Regions from separate parts of the Streptomyces sp. SYSU D01066-1 genome, predicted to be linked through region 4. Evidence: riboswitches for the same ligand, from Rfam matches in the RefSeq annotation. Region 4 holds a riboswitch; each other region holds the start of a gene.
The links. Region 4 has a riboswitch for cyclic di-AMP ahead of ACY1JF_RS28250 (M23 family metallopeptidase). Riboswitches for the same ligand answer to the same signal wherever they lie in the genome.
Positions count from the first base shown of each region.

Region 1: another riboswitch for cyclic di-AMP. It lies ahead of ACY1JF_RS16630 (M23 family metallopeptidase); the one in region 4 lies ahead of ACY1JF_RS28250 (M23 family metallopeptidase).
Region 2: another riboswitch for cyclic di-AMP. It lies ahead of ACY1JF_RS21755 (C40 family peptidase); the one in region 4 lies ahead of ACY1JF_RS28250 (M23 family metallopeptidase).
Region 3: another riboswitch for cyclic di-AMP. It lies ahead of ACY1JF_RS00650 (transglycosylase SLT domain-containing protein); the one in region 4 lies ahead of ACY1JF_RS28250 (M23 family metallopeptidase).

Region 1 is NZ_JBUDHV010000015.1:30,187-34,719, reverse strand. Features, by position in the region: gene ACY1JF_RS16635 (GntR family transcriptional regulator) at 1-568, opposite strand, end outside; gene ACY1JF_RS16630 (M23 family metallopeptidase) at 762-1,526, opposite strand; cyclic di-AMP (ydaO/yuaA leader) riboswitch at 1,539-1,699, opposite strand; gene ACY1JF_RS16625 (M16 family metallopeptidase) at 1,902-3,290, opposite strand; gene ACY1JF_RS16620 (M16 family metallopeptidase) at 3,287-4,533, opposite strand, start outside.
Region 2 is NZ_JBUDHV010000025.1:44,376-48,908, forward strand. Features, by position in the region: gene ACY1JF_RS21745 (helix-turn-helix domain-containing protein) at 1-758, opposite strand, end outside; gene ACY1JF_RS21750 (ATP-binding protein) at 972-1,436, shown strand; gene ACY1JF_RS21755 (C40 family peptidase) at 1,813-2,286, opposite strand; cyclic di-AMP (ydaO/yuaA leader) riboswitch at 2,290-2,422, opposite strand; gene ACY1JF_RS21760 (alpha/beta hydrolase) at 3,352-4,533, shown strand, end outside.
Region 3 is NZ_JBUDHV010000001.1:137,268-141,800, forward strand. Features, by position in the region: gene ACY1JF_RS00645 (HAD family hydrolase) at 120-923, shown strand; gene ACY1JF_RS00650 (transglycosylase SLT domain-containing protein) at 949-1,470, opposite strand; cyclic di-AMP (ydaO/yuaA leader) riboswitch at 1,475-1,663, opposite strand; gene ACY1JF_RS00655 (polyprenyl synthetase family protein) at 2,607-3,617, shown strand; gene ACY1JF_RS00660 (LolA family protein) at 3,849-4,533, shown strand, end outside.
Region 4 is NZ_JBUDHV010000043.1:44,362-48,894, forward strand. Features, by position in the region: gene ACY1JF_RS28235 (alginate lyase family protein) at 1-158, shown strand, start outside; tRNA gene ACY1JF_RS28240 (tRNA-Met) at 210-283, shown strand; gene ACY1JF_RS28245 (PP2C family protein-serine/threonine phosphatase) at 461-1,753, shown strand; cyclic di-AMP (ydaO/yuaA leader) riboswitch at 1,989-2,146, shown strand; gene ACY1JF_RS28250 (M23 family metallopeptidase) at 2,159-3,205, shown strand; gene ACY1JF_RS28255 (PrsW family intramembrane metalloprotease) at 3,278-4,533, opposite strand, start outside.

The DNA.
Region 1 (4,533 bases), on a different contig from region 4:
ACCGGGCGCGTTCGCCGTCGCCCCGGGCCACGGCGTCGACGATCGCGCCGTGCTCCGCCCAGGTGTCGACCGGGCTGGCGGGCGCCTCCACGGTGTACATCCAGGCGATCCGGTGCCGCAGCCGGGTCAGCGTCGAGGTCATCGCCGCGCTGCCGGCGGCCTGGGCGAGCGTCTCGTGGAACCAGCCGTCCAGCGAGCGCAGGTCGTCGCTGTTGCCCCGCCTGGCCCGCTCCTGGCCCAGCCGCACCAGGCCGCGCAGCACCTTCAAATGGGCCTCGGTGCGCCGCTGGGCGGCCCGGGCGGCGCCGAGCGGCTCCAGGAGCAGCCGCATCTCCAGCAGGTCGGCGGCCTCCTGTTCGGTGGGTTCGGCCACGCACGCGCCCGCGTGGCGCCGCGTCACCACGAATCCCTCGGCCTCCAGGGTCCGCAGGGCCTCGCGCACGGGGACGCGGGAGACGCCGTAGCGCCGGGCGAGGAGTTCCTCGGTGAGCCGGCTGCCGCGCTCGTAGACACCGGCGACGATGTCGTCCCGGATCGCCGTGCACACCGAATGCGCCGGAATACGCATGACCGACCTCCGCCTTAATCCCCGTGAAACGTCGACGATTGACGCGTGTTCAGTGACTCTATTGCAATGCGCCGCGCTTTCCGACGGGGGGGCGGTTTCCCTGGCTGTTTTTGGTCTGTTTTTGGTCACCTTTAACGTCCGAAAGCCCCGGCTCGGGGAGCCGGGGCTTTCGGGTGTGCCGTGCCGCGGGGCGTCAGACGGTGACGCCGTGGGAGCGGAGGTAGGCCACCGGGTCGATGTCCGAGCCGTACTCCGGCCCGGTGCGGGCCTCGAAGTGCAGGTGCGCCCCGGTGACGTTGCCGGTCGCCCCGGAGAGGGCGATCCGCCGGCCGGGGGTGACCGTCTCGCCGACGGAGACGCCGATGGACGACAGGTGGCCGTACTGGGTGTACGTCCCGTCGTGCATCTTGATCACGACCTGGTAGCCGTACGCGCCGCCCCAGCCGGCCTCGACGACCGTGCCGGCGCCGACCGCGCGGACGGCGGTGCCGGACGCGGCGTGGAAGTCGATGCCGGTGTGCGTGCCGGAGGACCACAGACCGCTGCTGGCCCGGTACGCGGTGGACACGTAGGAGCCGCTGATGGGGGCCACGTAGGTGTTCAGGCGCTTGCGCTCGGCCTCGCGGGCGGCGCGCTCCTGGTCCTCGCGGGCCTGCTCGGCGGCCTCGGCGGCCCGCTCGCGGGCGGCCCGCTCGGCCTGCTCCCGGGCGGCGGCGTCCTCGGCGGCCTGCCGCTGGGCGGCGGCCTGGGCGCTGACCTCCTCGGCCACCGAGTCGCCGAGGGTGATGACCGGGGTGAGGCCGGTGTCCTGGGGGGACGGCTCGGCGGCGAACGCGGGGGCCGTGAGGGTGCCGATGACGCCGGTGGTGGTGAGGGTCGCGACCCCGGCCGCGCGGACGGTGGTGCGGTGTACCCGGCCGGGACGGCGGTGCTTGCCGGTGGCGCGCGTGAACGCCATGTAGAGGCTGGTCCTTTCCTTCCCTCTCGCCTACCGGGTTAGCTGACGGGTTCGGAGCAGGAAGGTCTCCTACGGGCCCCCTCGCTGCGCGCGGGCGTCCGATTCACCCCAGGGACTGGTGGGTCCCCGGCTCCCCTGGCTCGCGCCGTACGGGGACTCGGCGATGACTGTCCGGTGCCGCGGGTGCGGCGCACTGCCTGACGGACAGCCGGGGAGACGCTAAGCGGGCGTCGGTTCAAGACTCAAACGCATCACGGTTTTTGTTGTCCATCCCACAGGGCAGACGGGCAACCTCTGCACCAATCCACCCCATTCGGACACAGGGCGGTTCCGGCGGCACGAAGGTCGCCGGAACCGCCCCACGCGCGCGTGCCGCTACTCGGCGCTCACCACGGTGACTTCGCCGATGCCGAGGGCCTCGACGGGCTCCTTGATCCGCGCCGCGTCACCCACCAGGACGGTCACCAGACGGTCCACCGGGAAGGCGTTGACGACCGCCGCGGTGGCCTCGACCGTGCCGGTCTCGGCGAGCCGCTGGTACAGCGTCGCCTGGTAGTCGTCGGGCAGGTACTGCTCGACCTGGTCGGCCAGCGTGCTCGCGACGGCCGCCGCGGTCTCGTACTTCAGCGGCGCCACGCCCACCAGGTTCTGCACGGCGACGTCCCGTTCGGCGTCGGTGAGCCCGCCCTCGGCGAGCGTGCGCAGCACCTTCCACAGGTCGTCGAGGGCCGGGCCGGTGTTGGGGGTGTCGACGGAGCCGCTGATGGCGAGCATCGCGGCGCCCGTGCCGTCGGGCGCGGACCGCAGGACCTGGCCGAAGGCGCGGACGCCGTAGGTGTAGCCCTTCTCCTCGCGCAGGACGCGGTCCAGGCGGGAGGTGAGGGTGCCGCCCAGGCAGTACGTGCCGAGCACCTGGGCGGGCCAGACGCTGTCGTGCCGGTCGGGACCGGTACGGCCGATCAGCAGCTGCGTCTGGACGGAGCCGGGGCGGTCCACGATGACGACGCGGCCGGTGTCGTCGGCGGTCACCGGGGGCACGGGCCGCGGTTCGGCCGCCGAGCCCGTCCACGAGCCGAGGGTGTCGTCGAGCAGCGCGCCGAGGTCGACGCCGGTGAAGTCACCGACGACCACGGCGGTGGCGGTGGCGGGGCGGACGTGCTTCTCGTAGAAGGCGCGGACGGCCGCGGAGTCGATGCCGGCGACCGTCTCCTCGGTGCCCTGGCGCGGACGGGACATCCGGGAGTCCGCCGGGAACAGCTCCCTGGAGAGCTCCTTGGCGGCCCGGCGCGAGGGGTTGGCCAGTTCGTGCGGGATCTCGTCGAGCCGGTTGCGCACCAGGCGTTCGATCTCGCTGTCGGCGAACGCGGGGGCCCGCAGGGCGTCGGCGACCAGGCCGAGCGCCTTGGCGAGGCGGGAAGCGGGCACTTCGAGGGTGAGCCGGACGCCGGGGTGGTCGGCGTGCGCGTCCAGGGTGGCCCCGCAGCGCTCCAGTTCGGCGGCGAACTCCTCGGCGGAGTGCTTGTCGGTGCCCTCGGAGAAGGCGCGGGCCATGATGGTGGCGACGCCGTCGAGACCGGCCGGCTCGGCGTCCAGGGGGGCGCGCAGGAACAGCTCGACGGCGACGACCTGCTGGCCGGGGCGGTCGCACCGCAGGACGGTGAGGCCGTTGCCGAGCGTGCCGCGCTCGGGGGCGGGGAAGGCCCAGGGCTTGGGCTCGCCCGCCTGCGGCCGGGGGTGGAAGTCCATGGTGGCGAGCTCGGTCACTTGGCCGCCTCCTCGTTCTCGTCGGTGGCGTCGTCGGCGTCGGCGTCGGCTGCGGGGGCGGTGGGCTCGTAGACGAGCACCGCGCGGTTGTCGGGGCGCAGGCGGGCCTTGGCGACCTCCTGTACCTCCTCCGCCGTCACCTCCAGGACGCGCTGTACGGCGGTCAGGGCGAGCTGCGGGTCGCCGAACAGGACGGCGTAGCGGCACAGCTCGTCGGCGCGGCCGGCGACCGTGCCGAGCCGGTCCAGCCACTCGCGCTCCAGCTGGGCCTGGGCCCGCTCCATCTCCTCGGCGGTGGGCCCCTCCTCGGCGAACCGGGCCAGCTCCTCGTCGATGGCGGCTTCGACGACCGGCACCTCGACGTCACCGGAGGTCTTCACGTCCAGCCAGCCCAGGGAGGGCGCTCCGGCCAGGCGCAGCAGACCGAAGCCGGCCGCGACGGCCGTACGGTCGCGCCGTACGAGGCGGTTGTAGAGGCGGGAGGACTCGCCGCCGCCGAGGACGGTGAGGGCCAGGTCGGCGGCGTCGCACGCGCGCGTGCCGTCGTGCGGCAGGCGGTAGGCGGCCATCAGGGCGCGGGCCGGGACCTCCTCCTCGACGACCTCGCGCAGCTGCCCGCCCATGACCTCGGGCAGCGAGCCGTCCCGGGGGGCGGGCTTGCCGTCGTGGGAGGCGATGGAGCCGAAGTACTTCTCGATCCAGGCGAGCGTCTGCTCGGGGTCGATGTCGCCGACCACGGACAGCACCGCGTTGTTCGGCGCGTAGTAGGTGCGGAAGAACGCGCGGGCGTCCTCCAGGGTGGCCGCGTCCAGGTCGGCCATGGAGCCGATCGGGGTGTGGTGGTAGGGGTGGCCCTCCGGGTAGGCGAGGGCGGTCAGCTTCTCGAACGCCGTGCCGTAGGGCACGTTGTCGTAGCGCTGGCGGCGCTCGTTCTTGACGACGTCCCGCTGGTTCTCCATCGACTCGTCGTCGAGGGCGGCGAGCAGGGAGCCCATGCGGTCGGCCTCCAGCCAGAGGGCGAGCTCCAGCTGGTGGGCGGGCATGGTCTCGAAGTAGTTGGTGCGCTCGAAGCTGGTGGTGCCGTTGAGGGAGCCGCCGGCGCCCTGCACCAGTTCGAAGTGACCGTTGCCCTTGACCTGGGCGGAGCCCTGGAACATCAGGTGCTCGAAAAGGTGAGCCAGACCGGTACGGCCCTTGACCTCGTGGCGCGAGCCGACGTCGTACCAGAGGCACACCGCCGCGA
Region 2 (4,533 bases), on a different contig from region 4:
TCTTTCCGTTCCAGATAGAGGCTACTCGTCAAGTGGTCGAGAACCACCACGTCTAGATCAGAAGTGCTCGAAAAAGAGAAGATAACGAAAGGCCCGGTGACGCCGATATGGGCTCCGGCGGCGAACGGCAGCACCTGGAGCCGGACATGGGGCAGCCGCGCCGCGTCGACCAGCCGCTCCAGCTGGCGGGCCATGACTCCCGGCTCGCCGACCGTCCGGCGCAGCACCGCCTCGTCCAGTACGGCACTGAGGCGCAGGGGCGTGGGGGAGCGCAGCACGTCCTGCCGGGTCAGCCGCACCTCGACCAGCGCGTCGATGCGCTCCTCCGGCAGTTTGTCCATCGCGGCGCGGGTCACCGCACGGGCGTACTCCGGTGTCTGGAGCAGGCCGGGGACCACGGTGGTCTCCAGGGTGCGCATCGTGCTCGCCTGGGACTCCAGGCTGATGAAGTCCCGGTAGGCCGGCGGCAGCACGCCGCGGTAGGGGTGCCACCAGTGCTGCCTGCCGCCGTTGTCCTCGGATCCCGCCAGGGCGAGGATGACCTCGCGCAACTGGGCGTCGGCCACGCCGTAGACGTCCAGGAGTAACCGCACGTCGTCCGGTTTCGCCCCGCTGGTCCCGGTCTCGATCCGGCTCACCTTCGACTGGTGCCATCCCGCCAGCCGGGCCGCCTCGCCGCTGGTGATCCCGGCGTCCGTGCGCAGCGCGCGCAGTTCGGCACCCAGTTTCCGGCGGCGCACCACGGGACCGTGCCGCATGGGCCAACTCCTTCACTCCTTGTGAGTCGCGCGAAAAGGGTCCGCGGTCGCGGAGTTCACCGCTTCGAGCGACAGATATATGCACGTCTTGGTGGATCGCCCCCCGTCACCGGCGCGGTGATGGCACTCTGGCGACCAAGCACAGTCCGGGACCGTACTCGAACCATCCGCTCCGTGTGGGCTGCGGTCCCGTCGGAAAGGGACGACGTCGCCATGGCAGACCACCTGGAAGCATCCGTCACTCTGCCGAGCGATCCCGCCTCGGTGTCCGCCGCCCGGACCTACGTCGTCGGCACGCTCGCGGAGTGGGGGCTGTCCGCGGACACGGAAGTGTCCGACACCATCCGGCTCATCGTGTCGGAACTGGCCACCAACGTCGTGCAGCACACCCGGGGACTGTCACCCACCTTCACGGTGGACCTGACGCTCGACCGCGACGAGTACCTGCGCATCGGGGTCACCGACAGCCACCCGCGCTTCCCCAAGCGTCTGCCCGCGGCCGTCCAGCAGGACAACGGCCGCGGCATGGTCATCATCCGCTGCCTCGCCGCCGAATGCGGCGGGCGCCTGAGGGTCCGCCCCACCCGGGAGGGCGGCAAGACCGTCTCCGTGGAGTTCCCCTGGACGCCCCCGGCCGAGCCGCTCCCGGCGACGGTCCGGCGGAACCGGCGACGGTGACGGAGCGGACGGGGCGGACGCCCGCCGGGGACCACGGGCCCGCCCGGCGGGCGGCCCCGTGGTCCCCGTGTCCGCGCGGGACCGGCGTCGAGGCCGCCTCGCGCACGGGGCGGGAGCGGCGGCCGGTCACGCCGAACGGACAGCCGGCCGGGCCCGCGCCACGGCCTGTGGGCGTCTGCGCGCCCCTGCGTGCCCCCGTACGCCCTGCGTTGCCCCCGCGCCCCCGTGGCACCCCCGTGGGGACGCCTGCCGGTCCGTACGGGGCCGTACGCGTCCGGGGAGACGCCCTGTGCGGGTGCGTACCGACCCGTACGGGCCCGTACGCACCCGAGGGGGTGTTCCGCCCGGCGGGGTGGGCGGAACACCCCCCGGGGGATCACTTCACCCGGCCGTACCAGACGTTCTTCGTCCAGATCTTCTGCAGCCGCACCACGTCACCGGTCTTCGGGGCGTGCCAGATCTTGCCCTTCCCGGCATAGATGCCCACGTGGTAGACGCTGCGGCCCGAGTGGAAGAACACCAGGTCGCCGGCCTTGCGGCTGGAGGCGGAGACATGGCGGGTCCGGTTGTACTGCTGGGCCGCCGTGCGGGGCAGTTTCTTGCCGGCCTTCTTGAACGAGTACAGCGTCAGCCCGGAGCAGTCGAAGCGGGACGGCCCGGTGGCCCCGTACCGGTACGGGGCGCCCTTCTTGGAGGCCGCGATCTTCAGCGCCTTGGTCGCATGGGTGGCCGCGGCGGCCTCGGAGGCGACGCCGGGGACCACGATCGAACCGCCCACGGCGGCGATGGTGAGGGCCGAGGCCGCGGAGGCCCGGACCATGAGCGACGGGACACGATTGAGCGCAGTCATGCGCAACCCTTCGTCAGCCGCCTGTGAAGGATGACCTGTCGGATTCGGGCTGGCGAAGTTGCCCGGCCGCACGAGTGCGGCTTCACCCCAAGGGCTGCTCGGCTCCGGTCATGGCGTGACCGGGCCGGCGACCCGTCTTGCTCGGGTCCTCCACTCCTGCCGATCCACTCCTGTCGACCGGTCATCCGGGCGGCGGCAGGACTCGGCGTCCGCCCGGATCGCCCCGCCGCTGCGGCGGGGTCTTGTCGTCAGTCAGGGATCTTGGCGCACCGAAGGGGAAAAATCCCAACGGAACGTGGACTTTGTGTTGTTACTCACCACTCATCCGTTCGGGTGGACGGTCCGCTGTCCAGACCAGCGCCGCCGTGACCGACGACCTCCCCACCTGCGGCGCAGTGGTCACTTCACCGACGGAACAGGCGCGTTGCGCAAGCCGGACGGTCCCGGAGCAGGAGGTGAATCTACGCCGATAGGCGGTACGCCGTTCGGCCCGCTCAGGCTTCGGCCGGCCCCCGCGATACGGAACCCGGAGCGCCCGCCGCAACCGGCACCGGCGTCAGCGCACGCCCGCGCGGGCCGGGTCGGCGTCCGTGCCCGCGCGGGTGGAGGTATGTCCGGGAAGCGGCTCCGGACGACGGGAAGCGGTCCCGGGCGGCCTGACGTGAACGGAAGCCGGTGCGACCAGCCTGCGGCTCCGGCCGACCGGAACGGCCCCGCGGTGCCGACGGGAGAGCACGCCGTCGGCCAAGTCGCCGCTGTACGGCCGGAGTCCGCCGAGCGGCCGCCGTCGGCCCGGACGGCCGGGGAGGGCGCGGCGGTGCTGCCGCTCACCGGACCGGCCGCCCTGGTCACCGCCCTGGCCCCCGGCACGCCGCGCCCGCGCCGACTGCCGGACGAGGCGCCGGCCGGCCACGACCGGGGCGGAGGACCGTACTCCGCCGATCGAACGAGTGGTGCCGTTTATCGGATTGGCAAAGAAGTCGGGGCGCCCCTGTCCTCAGCGAACCCACAGCCGGGAGGATCCCCGTATCCATCGCAAGGATGTACGGGGAGGTCCACTTGAGGATGAGACGACTGAAGCGGAGCACGGCCGCGCTCGGCACCGCCGGGGTACTGGTCTCCGGGCTGCTGACGGCCGGTGCCGTCACCGCGCCCGCGGCCGTCGCCGGCCCGGCCGCCCGGCACGGGAGCAGCACCGCGGACCGGCAGGCGTACGGCGCCGCCGTCGCCGCGGCCCGCGCCGCCGAGGCCGGGATCGACTGGCAGGACTGCCCCGCCGACTGGAGTCTGCCCGCGCCCATCCAGTGCGGCTACGTCAGCGTCCCGCTCGACTACGCCAAGCCGTACGGCAAGCAGATCAAGCTCGCCGTCGACCGCATCGGCAACACCGGCACGAAGGCCCAGCGCCAGGGCGCCCTCATCTACAACCCCGGCGGCCCGGGCGGCTCGGGCCTGCGCTTCCCGGCCCGCGTGACCGCCAAGAACCCCATCTGGGCCAAGACCGCCGAGGCCTACGACTTCGTCGGCTTCGACCCGCGCGGCGTCGGCAAGTCGGCGCCGATCTCCTGCGTCGACCCGCAGGAGTTCGTCAAGGCGCCCAAGGCGGACCCGGTCCCCGACTCCGAGGCCGACAAGCGCGCCCAGCGCAAGCTGGCCCGCGAGTACGCCGAGGGCTGCGCCGAGCGCAGCGGCGAGATGCTGCCGCACATGACCACCCCGAACACCGCGCGCGACCTCGACGTCATCCGCGCGGCCCTCGGCGAGAAGAAGCTCAACTACCTCGGCGTCTCCTACGGCACCTACCTCGGCGCCGTCTACGGCACCCTCTTCCCGGACCACGTCCGCCGCATGGTCGTCGACAGCGTCGTGAACCCCTCCCGGGAGAAGATCTGGTACCAGGCCAACCTGGACCAGGACGTGGCCTTCGAGACCCGCTGGAAGGACTGGCAGGACTGGGTCGCGCAGAACGACGCCACCTACCACCTCGGCGACACCCGCGCCGAGGTCCAGGCCCAGTGGCTGAAGCTGCGCGCCACCGCCAAGGAGAACCCGGTCGGCGGCGTCGTCGGCCCCGCCGAACTGCTCGGCTTCTTCCAGAGCGCCCCGTACTACGACTCCGCCTGGGCGCCGGTCGCCTCCGTCTTCAGCGCCTACGTCGCCGGTGACACCCAGGCCCTGGTCGACGCCGCCGCCCCCGACATGTCCGACACCGCGGGCAACGCCTCCTCGGAGAACGGCAACGCCGTC
Region 3 (4,533 bases), on a different contig from region 4:
CGGTGCACAGCGCTTCAACCGCCTTTAGCCGGTGATGCGTCAGGTTCCGGACATCGGCGTCGAGTGCGCGCGCCCGACGACGGTGAGTCGAGGGCGCGCGGTGTCCGTATTCTCTGATCATGGACCCCACCGCATACGCCCTCGTCGCCACCGATCTGGACGGAACGCTGCTGCGCGGCGACGACACCGTCTCCGAGCGGTCGCTCGCCGCGCTCGCACGGGTGACCGGGGCCGGCGCGCACCACCTGGTGGTGACGGGGCGTCCGGCGCCGAGAGTGCGCGCGCTCCTCGGCGGCCTCGGCTGCGGGGGGCTCGCGGTGTGCGGCCAGGGCGCGCAGGTGTACGACGCCGCCGCGGACCGGCTGCTGTGGTCGGTCACCCTGGACCGGGAGCTGGCCGAGACCGCGCTCGGCAAGATCGAGGCCGAGGTGGGGGAGGTGTACGCCGCCGTCGACCAGGACGGGGTGGAGGGGCTCACGCTGATCGAGCCCGGGTACCTGATGCCGCACCCCACGCTGCCCGCGGTGCGGGTCGGCCGGCGCGACGACCTGTGGGCGGAGCCCATCAGCAAGGTGCTGCTGCGCCACCCCCGCCTGTCCGACGACGAGCTGGCGGCGACGGCCCGCGCGGTGGTCGGGTCGCTGGCGACGGTCACGATGTCGGGGCCGGGGACGGTCGAGCTCCAGCCGTACGGCGTGACCAAGGCGACCGGTCTGGAGCTGGCGGCGGAGCAGCTGGGGCTGAGCCCGCGGCGGACGGTCGCCTTCGGGGACATGCCCAACGACATCCCGATGTTCCGGTGGGCGGCCCACGGCGTCGCCATGGCCGGCGCCCATCCGGAACTGCGGGCGGTGGCCGACGAGATCACCCTGTCGAACGAGGACGACGGCGTGGCCGTCGTCCTCGAACGGCTGTTCAGCTGAGGCGTGTTCCGGGCCCCGGCGGGGCTCAGTAGGCGCTGTAGACGTTGTCCATGGAGCCGTACCGGGCGGCCGCGTAGTTGCAGGCGGCGGTGATGTTGGCGACCGGGTCGTACATGTCCCAGGAGGTGCCTTCGACGTGGTAGGCGTCGAACGTCGGCTTGATCACCTGGAGCAGGCCCTTGGACGGGGTGCCGTTGATGGCGTTGATGTCCCAGTTGTTGATGGCGAACTGGTTGCCGGACGACTCCCGCATGATGTTGCGGTAGATGCCGTCGTACGTGCCCGGGATGCCCTTCTCGGCCATGATGTCGAGCGACTGGCGGATCCAGCCGTCGAGGGTGTTGCTGTAGCCGCTGGCCGCGGTCAGGGCGGCCGTGGTGGTCGCCGTGGCCGAGTCGGCGACGGCGGGGGTGGCGGCCGGGGCGGCGGACGCGCCGGCGGCGCCGGCGATCGGCAGCGCCAGCACGGCGGCGCCGGCACCGGCGAGGGCGAGCTTGCGGACGAGGCGGCTGGCGCCGGCGGCGTGCCGGAGGGCCTTGGCGGGCATGGTGCGTTCCTCTCCATACGCCTGCGAGGTGAGCTGTCGGGTTCGGGCGGGGAGGTGCCCGGCCGTGCCCTGTCGGGCCCGGCTTCACCCCGAGCCGCTCCGGTCCTCCGGTGACGTCGGGTGACGTCCGGTGACCGGCGCGGCGACCTACCTGGGTCCCCCGCTCCTGCCGTGAATGAGTCGGATGGGTGTGCGTCGGGCGGTGGCAGGATTCGGCGTCCGCTCGACAGGCCGGGAACGTATGCGACAGCACATGTCCGGAACAAGTGCGGGAATCACCTGACGTGCATATTGATCTTGTTCTGGGGCATTTGGGGTACTTGATCCTTTGCGGGTGCCAAGGGTCAACTGGCTTGTGGCGCAAAGGGATGCGGGGCGTGCGGGCAGCCGCGCGCGGCCGGGCGGCGGCGTGAGTCAACTCACTGGCGCCGGCAAGTGGGGTAAATCAGGCAATAGCGCCAACTCGGTTTTTATTGACCGAGGGCGGCTGGGGTCGTCGGCGCGAGTGCCCCCGGGCCCGCCCCTGGCCCGCCCGGGGGCGGGGACGGGGGTCCGTGGATCGAATGGGTGACGTTCCCGGGGCGCGCGGTGTCGGGGGGAGTGGTGGGATCTTCGATGGGCTCCCGGCGGACCCTCGACGGGGTCTTGCGGATCGGCGCCGGGGCCCGGCGGGGTCCTCTGGGACCCCGGGGACTGTGACGGGGGCTGGGGCCGGCGGGATGTCGGGGTCTGGTGGGGTGCGGGGCTCCGGGGAGCCTGACGGGGCGCCGCTGGGGCCCGGGGAGCCTTTCGGGCGGCCTCTTGGGATCAGGGGTTCCCAAAGGTCTTCGGGGGCCCTCAAGGAGCTTCGGGGATCCTCAAGGAGCTTCGGGGGTTCCCAAAGGCTCGGTGGGTCCCCGAGGGGTGCGGGCGGAATCGCGGCACCGGCGCGTCCCGAACGCTCCATGAAGTCGATCTATGTCCACTCATATCACCTGATCAAGAACATGCAGTTCATGATCTGATACCGGCCGTCCTGCAACGGTGGGCGCTATCGGTGATCGAAACGTGACCGGATACGCTGACTTGAGTGATGGCAGCGACCTATCGACCAGCCGTGTAGCCGCGAGTAGACACCAGCAGACAGGAGACCCCTCGTGACCGTCGTCGGGCCGTTCGGGCTGAGCGTGCGGGACCAGGCTCTGGAAGCCGATGTCCAGGCCGGAATGGCGGCAGTCGAGGAAGGACTGCTGGAGGCAACCAAGAGCGAGGTGCCCTTCATCACGGAGGCCGCCCAGCATCTGGTGCGGGCGGGCGGCAAGCGGTTCCGGCCGCTGCTGGTGATGCTCGCGGCCCAGTTCGGTGACCCCTACGCCCCCGGGGTGGTGCCCTCGGCCGTGGTCGTGGAGCTGACCCACCTCGCCACGCTGTACCACGACGACGTGATGGACGAGGCCGCGGTACGGCGCGGGGTGCCCAGCGCCAACACCCGCTGGGACAACTCCGTCGCGGTGCTGACCGGCGACTTCCTCTTCGCCCGGGCCTCGCAGATCCTCGCCGACCTCGGTCCGGAGGCGGTCCGGGTACAGGCCCTGGCGTTCGAGCGGCTGGTCACCGGCCAGATCCTGGAGACCGCGGGCCCGCAGGACGGCCGGGACCCGGTCGACCACTACCTGGACGTGCTGGGCGGCAAGACCGGCTCGCTGGTGGCGGTCGCCTGCCGGTTCGGCGCGATGATGTCCGGCGCCGACGAGAGGGCCGTGGACGTCCTCACCCAGTACGGCGAGCGGCTCGGCGTCGCCTTCCAGCTCGCCGACGACGTGCTGGACATCGCCTCCGACTCCACCGAGTCCGGCAAGACGCCCGGCACCGACCTGCGCGAGGGCATCGCCACCCTCCCGGTCCTGAGGCTGCGCGAGCGCGCCGCCCGGCTGGGGCTCGCCGAGGACCTCGCCCTGTGCGAGCTGCTCGCCTCCGACCTGACCGACGACGCCCGGCACGCCGAGGCGCTGCGCCTGCTGCGCGCCCACCCGGCCCTGGAGCAGGCTCGGCGGGACACCGTCCGCCACGCCGAGGAGGCCCGCGCGGCCCTGGCCCCGCTGCGCGCGTGCGAGGCGAAGACCGCGCTGGTGGAGCTGTGCGACGCGGTGGTGCACCGGGCCGGCTGAGCCCCTCCGGACTCCGCTTCCCCTACGGCTGGGGGAGCCCTCCGCGTACGCGTGTCATCCCGCGGCAGTAGGCGGAGTTGAGCCTGCGGTCTGACGCTTCCCGATGGCCGATTTGGTCAGATGGTCATCACGGAAAACAACACATCCTCACCGATTCGGGTGAGAATGGCGGCTCAGGGTGGACTGGTGCGAGGCCGCGGACAGCCGCCGCCTACGACGGAGGTAGGGCACATGACACCGTACGAATCCGGATCCGGATCCGAGACCGAGGAGCGCGGGACGGGACGGCGCAGGGCCACGCGGTACGTCGTCCCGGTCACGGTGGTGGGCGTCGCGGCGGCGACGATCGGGCTGGTCCCCGCGCTCGCCGACTCCGGGGACCCCGACCTTCCCGACATCACGGCGCAGCGACTCCTGGAGAAGGTGGCCGCGTCGGACGCGCAGCGGTTGTCCGGCACGGTGAAGATCAGCACCGACCTCGGCCTGCCGGACCTCGGGGGTCTGGAGAGCGGCCTGCTGAACGGCGCGGGCCCGGCCTCCGGGTCCGCGGACGGCGGTTCTTCCGCCGACCCGGCCACGAAGCTGACCGAGCTGGCCTCCGGCACCCACACCCTGCGCGTCGCGGTGGACGGTCCCGACCGGCAGAAGGTGTCGCTGCTCCAGGACGCGGCCGAGTACAGCCTGATCCACGACGGCGAGGACGTCTGGGGCTACGACAGCAAGTCCGGCGAGGTCTACCACTCCACCGTCACCGGCGACCGGGCCGGGACCGGCCAACGGCGCGAGGAGCTGCCGGCCACCCCCGGCGACATGGCCGCGCAGGTCCTGAAGGCGGTCGACGACACCACCTCCGTGACCGTCGACGGCACCGCGCAGGTGGCCGGCCGGGACGCGTACCGCCTGGTGATCGAGCCGA
Region 4 (4,533 bases):
GGCCCGGCCTGGAGGTCGCCCTCAACCACCTGGAGAACCGGCTCGACGTCCCCGTCCCCGCCGCGCACCGGCTCGCCGCCGCCACCCGCCCGGCCGGCACCGACGACCTCTCCGTCTCCTGGGAGACCCTCACCCACGCCCGCAATCCCGGGCGCTAGATACGCGTGTGCTGACCACCCTGGACATGGTCTACACTGGTGACACACCGACGCGGGGTGGAGCAGCTCGGTAGCTCGCTGGGCTCATAACCCAGAGGTCGCAGGTTCAAATCCTGTCCCCGCTACTCAAGGCCGATGGCCGGGTCCCTTTCGAGGGGCCCGGCCATCGGTGCGTCCAGGACCCGGCCTCCCCTGTCATCCGAACGGTCCCCCACCGCTCGCCGCCCGCCCCCGCGCCGGGAACCCTGGACGGGCGGGACGGCAAGCGGCGGCTGCGTACATGGGTGGCGGGAGGCGGGCGGGTGCGGCCTGGTGACGTGGACGAGGGGCCGTACGCCGGGGCCGGCGACCGGCTGCCCGGCGACCCGGTGTCCGACCTGGGCCCCGGTGACGCCCCGGTGTCCGACCTGGGCCCCGGTGACGCCCCGGTGTCCGACCTGGGCCCCGGTGACGCCCCGGTGCCCGTACCGCCCGCCCGGGGCCGCCGGCACCGGCCGCGGCACGGCGCCCGGACGGCCCTCGTACGCCTCCTGCCCCTCCTGCTGATCGCCGTGGGCACCGCCTACGACCTGCTCACCCCCCGGTACTTCACCGCCGGTCCCCTCTACACCGCCGCGCCCCTGACCGCCGCCCCGCTCTACTCGCGGCGCGGCACCGTGCTCACCGGGGCGGTCACCGTCGCCGTCGTCATGGCGCTCCAGCTCGGCCTCGGCGTCGCCCACCAGGTCGACTCCGTCACCGAGCTGGTCACCATCGCGGTGGTCGCGGGCCTCGCCGTCTTCGTCAACGCCCAGGTCCGCCGCAACGACGAGCGGCTCGCCTCCGCCCGCGAGATCGCCGAGGCGGCCCAGCGCGCGGTGCTGCCCGAGCCCGCCGAACGGCTCGGCGGCTTCGAGATCGCCGCCTGCTACGAGGCGGCGCAGGCGGACGCCTTCATCGGCGGCGACCTGTACGCGGTGCAGGACAGCCCGCGCGGGGTGCGGATGATCGTCGGGGACGTGCGGGGCAAGGGGATGGGCGCGGTGGCCGTCGTCGCCGTCGTGATCGGGGCGTTCCGGGAGGCCGCCGAACAGGAGCCGACACTGGAGGCGGTGGCACAGCGGCTGGAGCGGGCGCTGGCCCGCGAGGGCGCCCGGCGCGAGGGCCTGGACGCCTTCGAGGGGTTCACCACCGCCGTCCTCGTCGAACTCCCGCACGGCGACGGGGTGGTCCGCGTCGTCAACCGGGGGCATCCGCCGCCCCTGCTGTGCCACGCCGACGGCAGCCTGCGCACCCTGAGCGCCCGGGACGCGGCGCTGCCGCTCGGCATGGGGGAGCTGGGCGTGTGGCCGGACCGCGCGGAGGAGGCCGCCTTCCCCGCCGGTGCCACGCTGCTGCTCTACACCGACGGGGTGACCGAGGCCCGGGACGCCCGGGGCGAGTTCTACGATCCGATGGCGCGGCTCAGCGGCCGGCGGTTCCGGCGTCCGGGGGACCTGCTGGACACGCTCGCCGAGGACGTGCGCCGGCACTCCGGGGGCGGCATGGCGGACGACATGGCGCTGCTCGCCGTACGGCGGCCCGATCCGAGCGACCCCCGTCATCACCGAAGGTGACGGCGCGAAAGCCCTCCGCATAACAATTGACGCACGGTCAGTTCCAAGGGGCGGTGCCGATCGTCGGCCTGGTGTACTGAAACGAGGTCAACTCGCCCCGTTTTGGCCGTTCACGCGGCCTTGATTCCGCCCGGAGAGTTTAATGATCAAGCGGAACGGCTTGGAAACAGCACCCCGCTTCTATTAACGTTCGATAACGCAGCGCGGTCGTCCCAGCCGTCACAGAAGGCGGCTCCGTGCGCACGCGCCGAATCCCGTAAGGGAACCGGGGAACCACCACCTTGGGGTGAATCGGGCGTATCCGGCCGTGGAGACACGGCCCGTATACGCGCGTAGGAGACCTTCCCGCTCCGAACCCGTCAGCTAACCCGGTAGGCGGAGACGGAAGGAAAGGAGCACGCCCACGTGGCGTCCAACCGGCCTGCCCCCGAGGCCCCGTTCGTGCCGAACCAGCACGACTCCGCAACCTTCGGATACGGCGCCTTCCGCCCCGACGAGGGCCCCTTCGAGGAGTGGAACCCCACCGCCGACACCGTCCGTCCCGTGCGCGGCAAGCACCGGGTCGCCAAGCAGCGCGGCGGACTGGCCCGCAGCTCCACCGTCCTCGGCGTCGGTGTCATAGCCGCCGTGGGCGCCGGCGGCATGGCCAGCGCGCAGACCGGCAAGCCGCCGGTGTCGATCTCCATGCCCGACCTGCCGTCCGTGGGCTCGATCATCTCGGACGACGACTCCGCCGGGGACGCGGCCGACGCGGGTTCGGCCACCCCGCTCAGCAGCATCGCCGCCGTCGCCTCCGACGGCACCGGGGAGACCACCGCCACCGCCGGCGAGTCGCTCCGGGCCCGGATCATGGCGCAGGCCGAGCAGCAGCAGGACCAGGTCGAGACCAAGGCCGCCGAAGAGGCCGCCGCCGCCGCCGAGAAGAAGGCCGCCGCGGCCGCCGCCGAGGCCGAGAAGAAGGCCGAGGCCAAGGCCGCCGCCGCCAAGAAGAAGGCGGCGGCGGAGGCCGCGAAGAAGGCCGAGGCCGCACGGCTCGCCAAGCTGGCGAAGCAGTACGCGCTGCCGACCTCCTCGTACACCATCACCTCCACCTTCGGGCAGGCCGGCGCCTACTGGTCCTCCGGTTACCACACCGGCCTCGACTTCGCCGCCCCCACCGGCACGCTCATCAAGGCCGTGCACTCCGGGACGATCACCGAGGCGGGCTGGGCCGGCTCCTACGGCTACCGCACGATCCTCACCCTCGACGACGGCACCGAGGTGTGGTTCTGCCACCAGTCCTCGATCAGCGTCAGCGTCGGCCAGAAGGTCAGCACCGGTGACGTCATCGGCCGCGTCGGCGCCACCGGCAACGTCACCGGCGCCCACCTCCACCTGGAGGTTCACCCGGGCGGCTCCACCTCCGGCGTCGACCCGATGGCCTGGCTGCAGAGCAAGGGCCTCAACCCCTGAGCCGTCCCCCTGCCCGGGGCACCTGATCCCCGGCGGTCCTGACGGCGACCCCCCGACGTCAGGGCTGCCGGTTCACGGGCGGTGCGGCGGGTGCGGGTGGTGCAGGTACGGCGGGTGCGGGTGCGGGTGCGGCGGGTGCGGGTGCGGGTGCGGTGCCGGCGCCGGGTGGCCGTACGTGCCGTACGCGCCATGAGTGCCGTACATGTGGTGCGTGCGATACACGCCGTACGTGCCATACGCGCTGTATGTGCTGTGCACCGGCCACGGTGGGGTGGTCACCGGGACCGGCGGGGCCGTGGCCCGCGCCGCGTGGTCCAGTGCCGGGCGTGCCGTCTCCCGGCGGCGCCACAGCTCGCGCAGCAACGCCCGCTCCCGTACGGCGAAGTCGGCGCCCGCCCGGCCGAGCCGGCCCCGGTGCCGCAGGAACGCCAGTTCGCTCGCGTACGCCCCGTACTCCGCCACCGTCCGCGCCGCCTGCCTCCCGGCGTGGCGGCGGGCGTGGGAACGGGCGACGCGCCGGGCCCGCATCGAGCCGAGCGCGTACGGCTCCGCGGGGGCCAGCCAGCCGGCCGCCGCGTAGGCGGGCAGTTCGGCGCGTACGGCGACCAGCGCGTGCTGCCGGGACCAGACCGCCAGCCAGGTCAGCAGCCCGAACACCGGGACCATGAACGTCCCGTACACGACGAAGAAGCCGTACTCGCCGAGGGCCGAGGAGCCGTTCCACAGCGCGTGCACGCCCATCGCGAGCAGCAGGCCGGCCAGGGGGAGCAGGACCTGCCGGGCCCGGCGGCGGTCGCCGCGCAGGGCGGCGAGACCGAAGCCGAGGCCGGTGAGCACCGTGAACAGCGGGTGCGCGAACGGCGACATGACGACGCGGACGAAGAACGTCGCCGCGGTGACGGAGGCGATGCCGCTGCCGCCGGTGAGCTGGTCGGTGCCGAACGCGTTGCCCAGGTAGAGGATGTTCTCGGTGAACGCGAAGCCGGTGGCGGTGAAACCGGCCAGGACGACGCCGTCGAGGAGCCCGGTGAAGTCGCGCCGGCGGAAGAGGAAGACCAGCAGGAGGGCGGCGGCCTTCGCGGACTCCTCCACGACCGGGGCTATCACGGTGACGCCCCAGGTGTCCGCGCCGGCCGGATCGGCGGTGGCCGTCGCTATCCAGCGGGTCGCGAAACTGTTGGCCACGATGGCGGTCAGCGCCGCCGCGCAGGCGCCCCAGGCGAAGCAGAACACCAGGTTCCGCCAGGGGCCGGGCGCCACCCGGTCCAGCCAGCGGAAGGCGGTGAGCAGCAGCGGGACCGGCAGTACGGCGAGGCCGAGGCCGACCA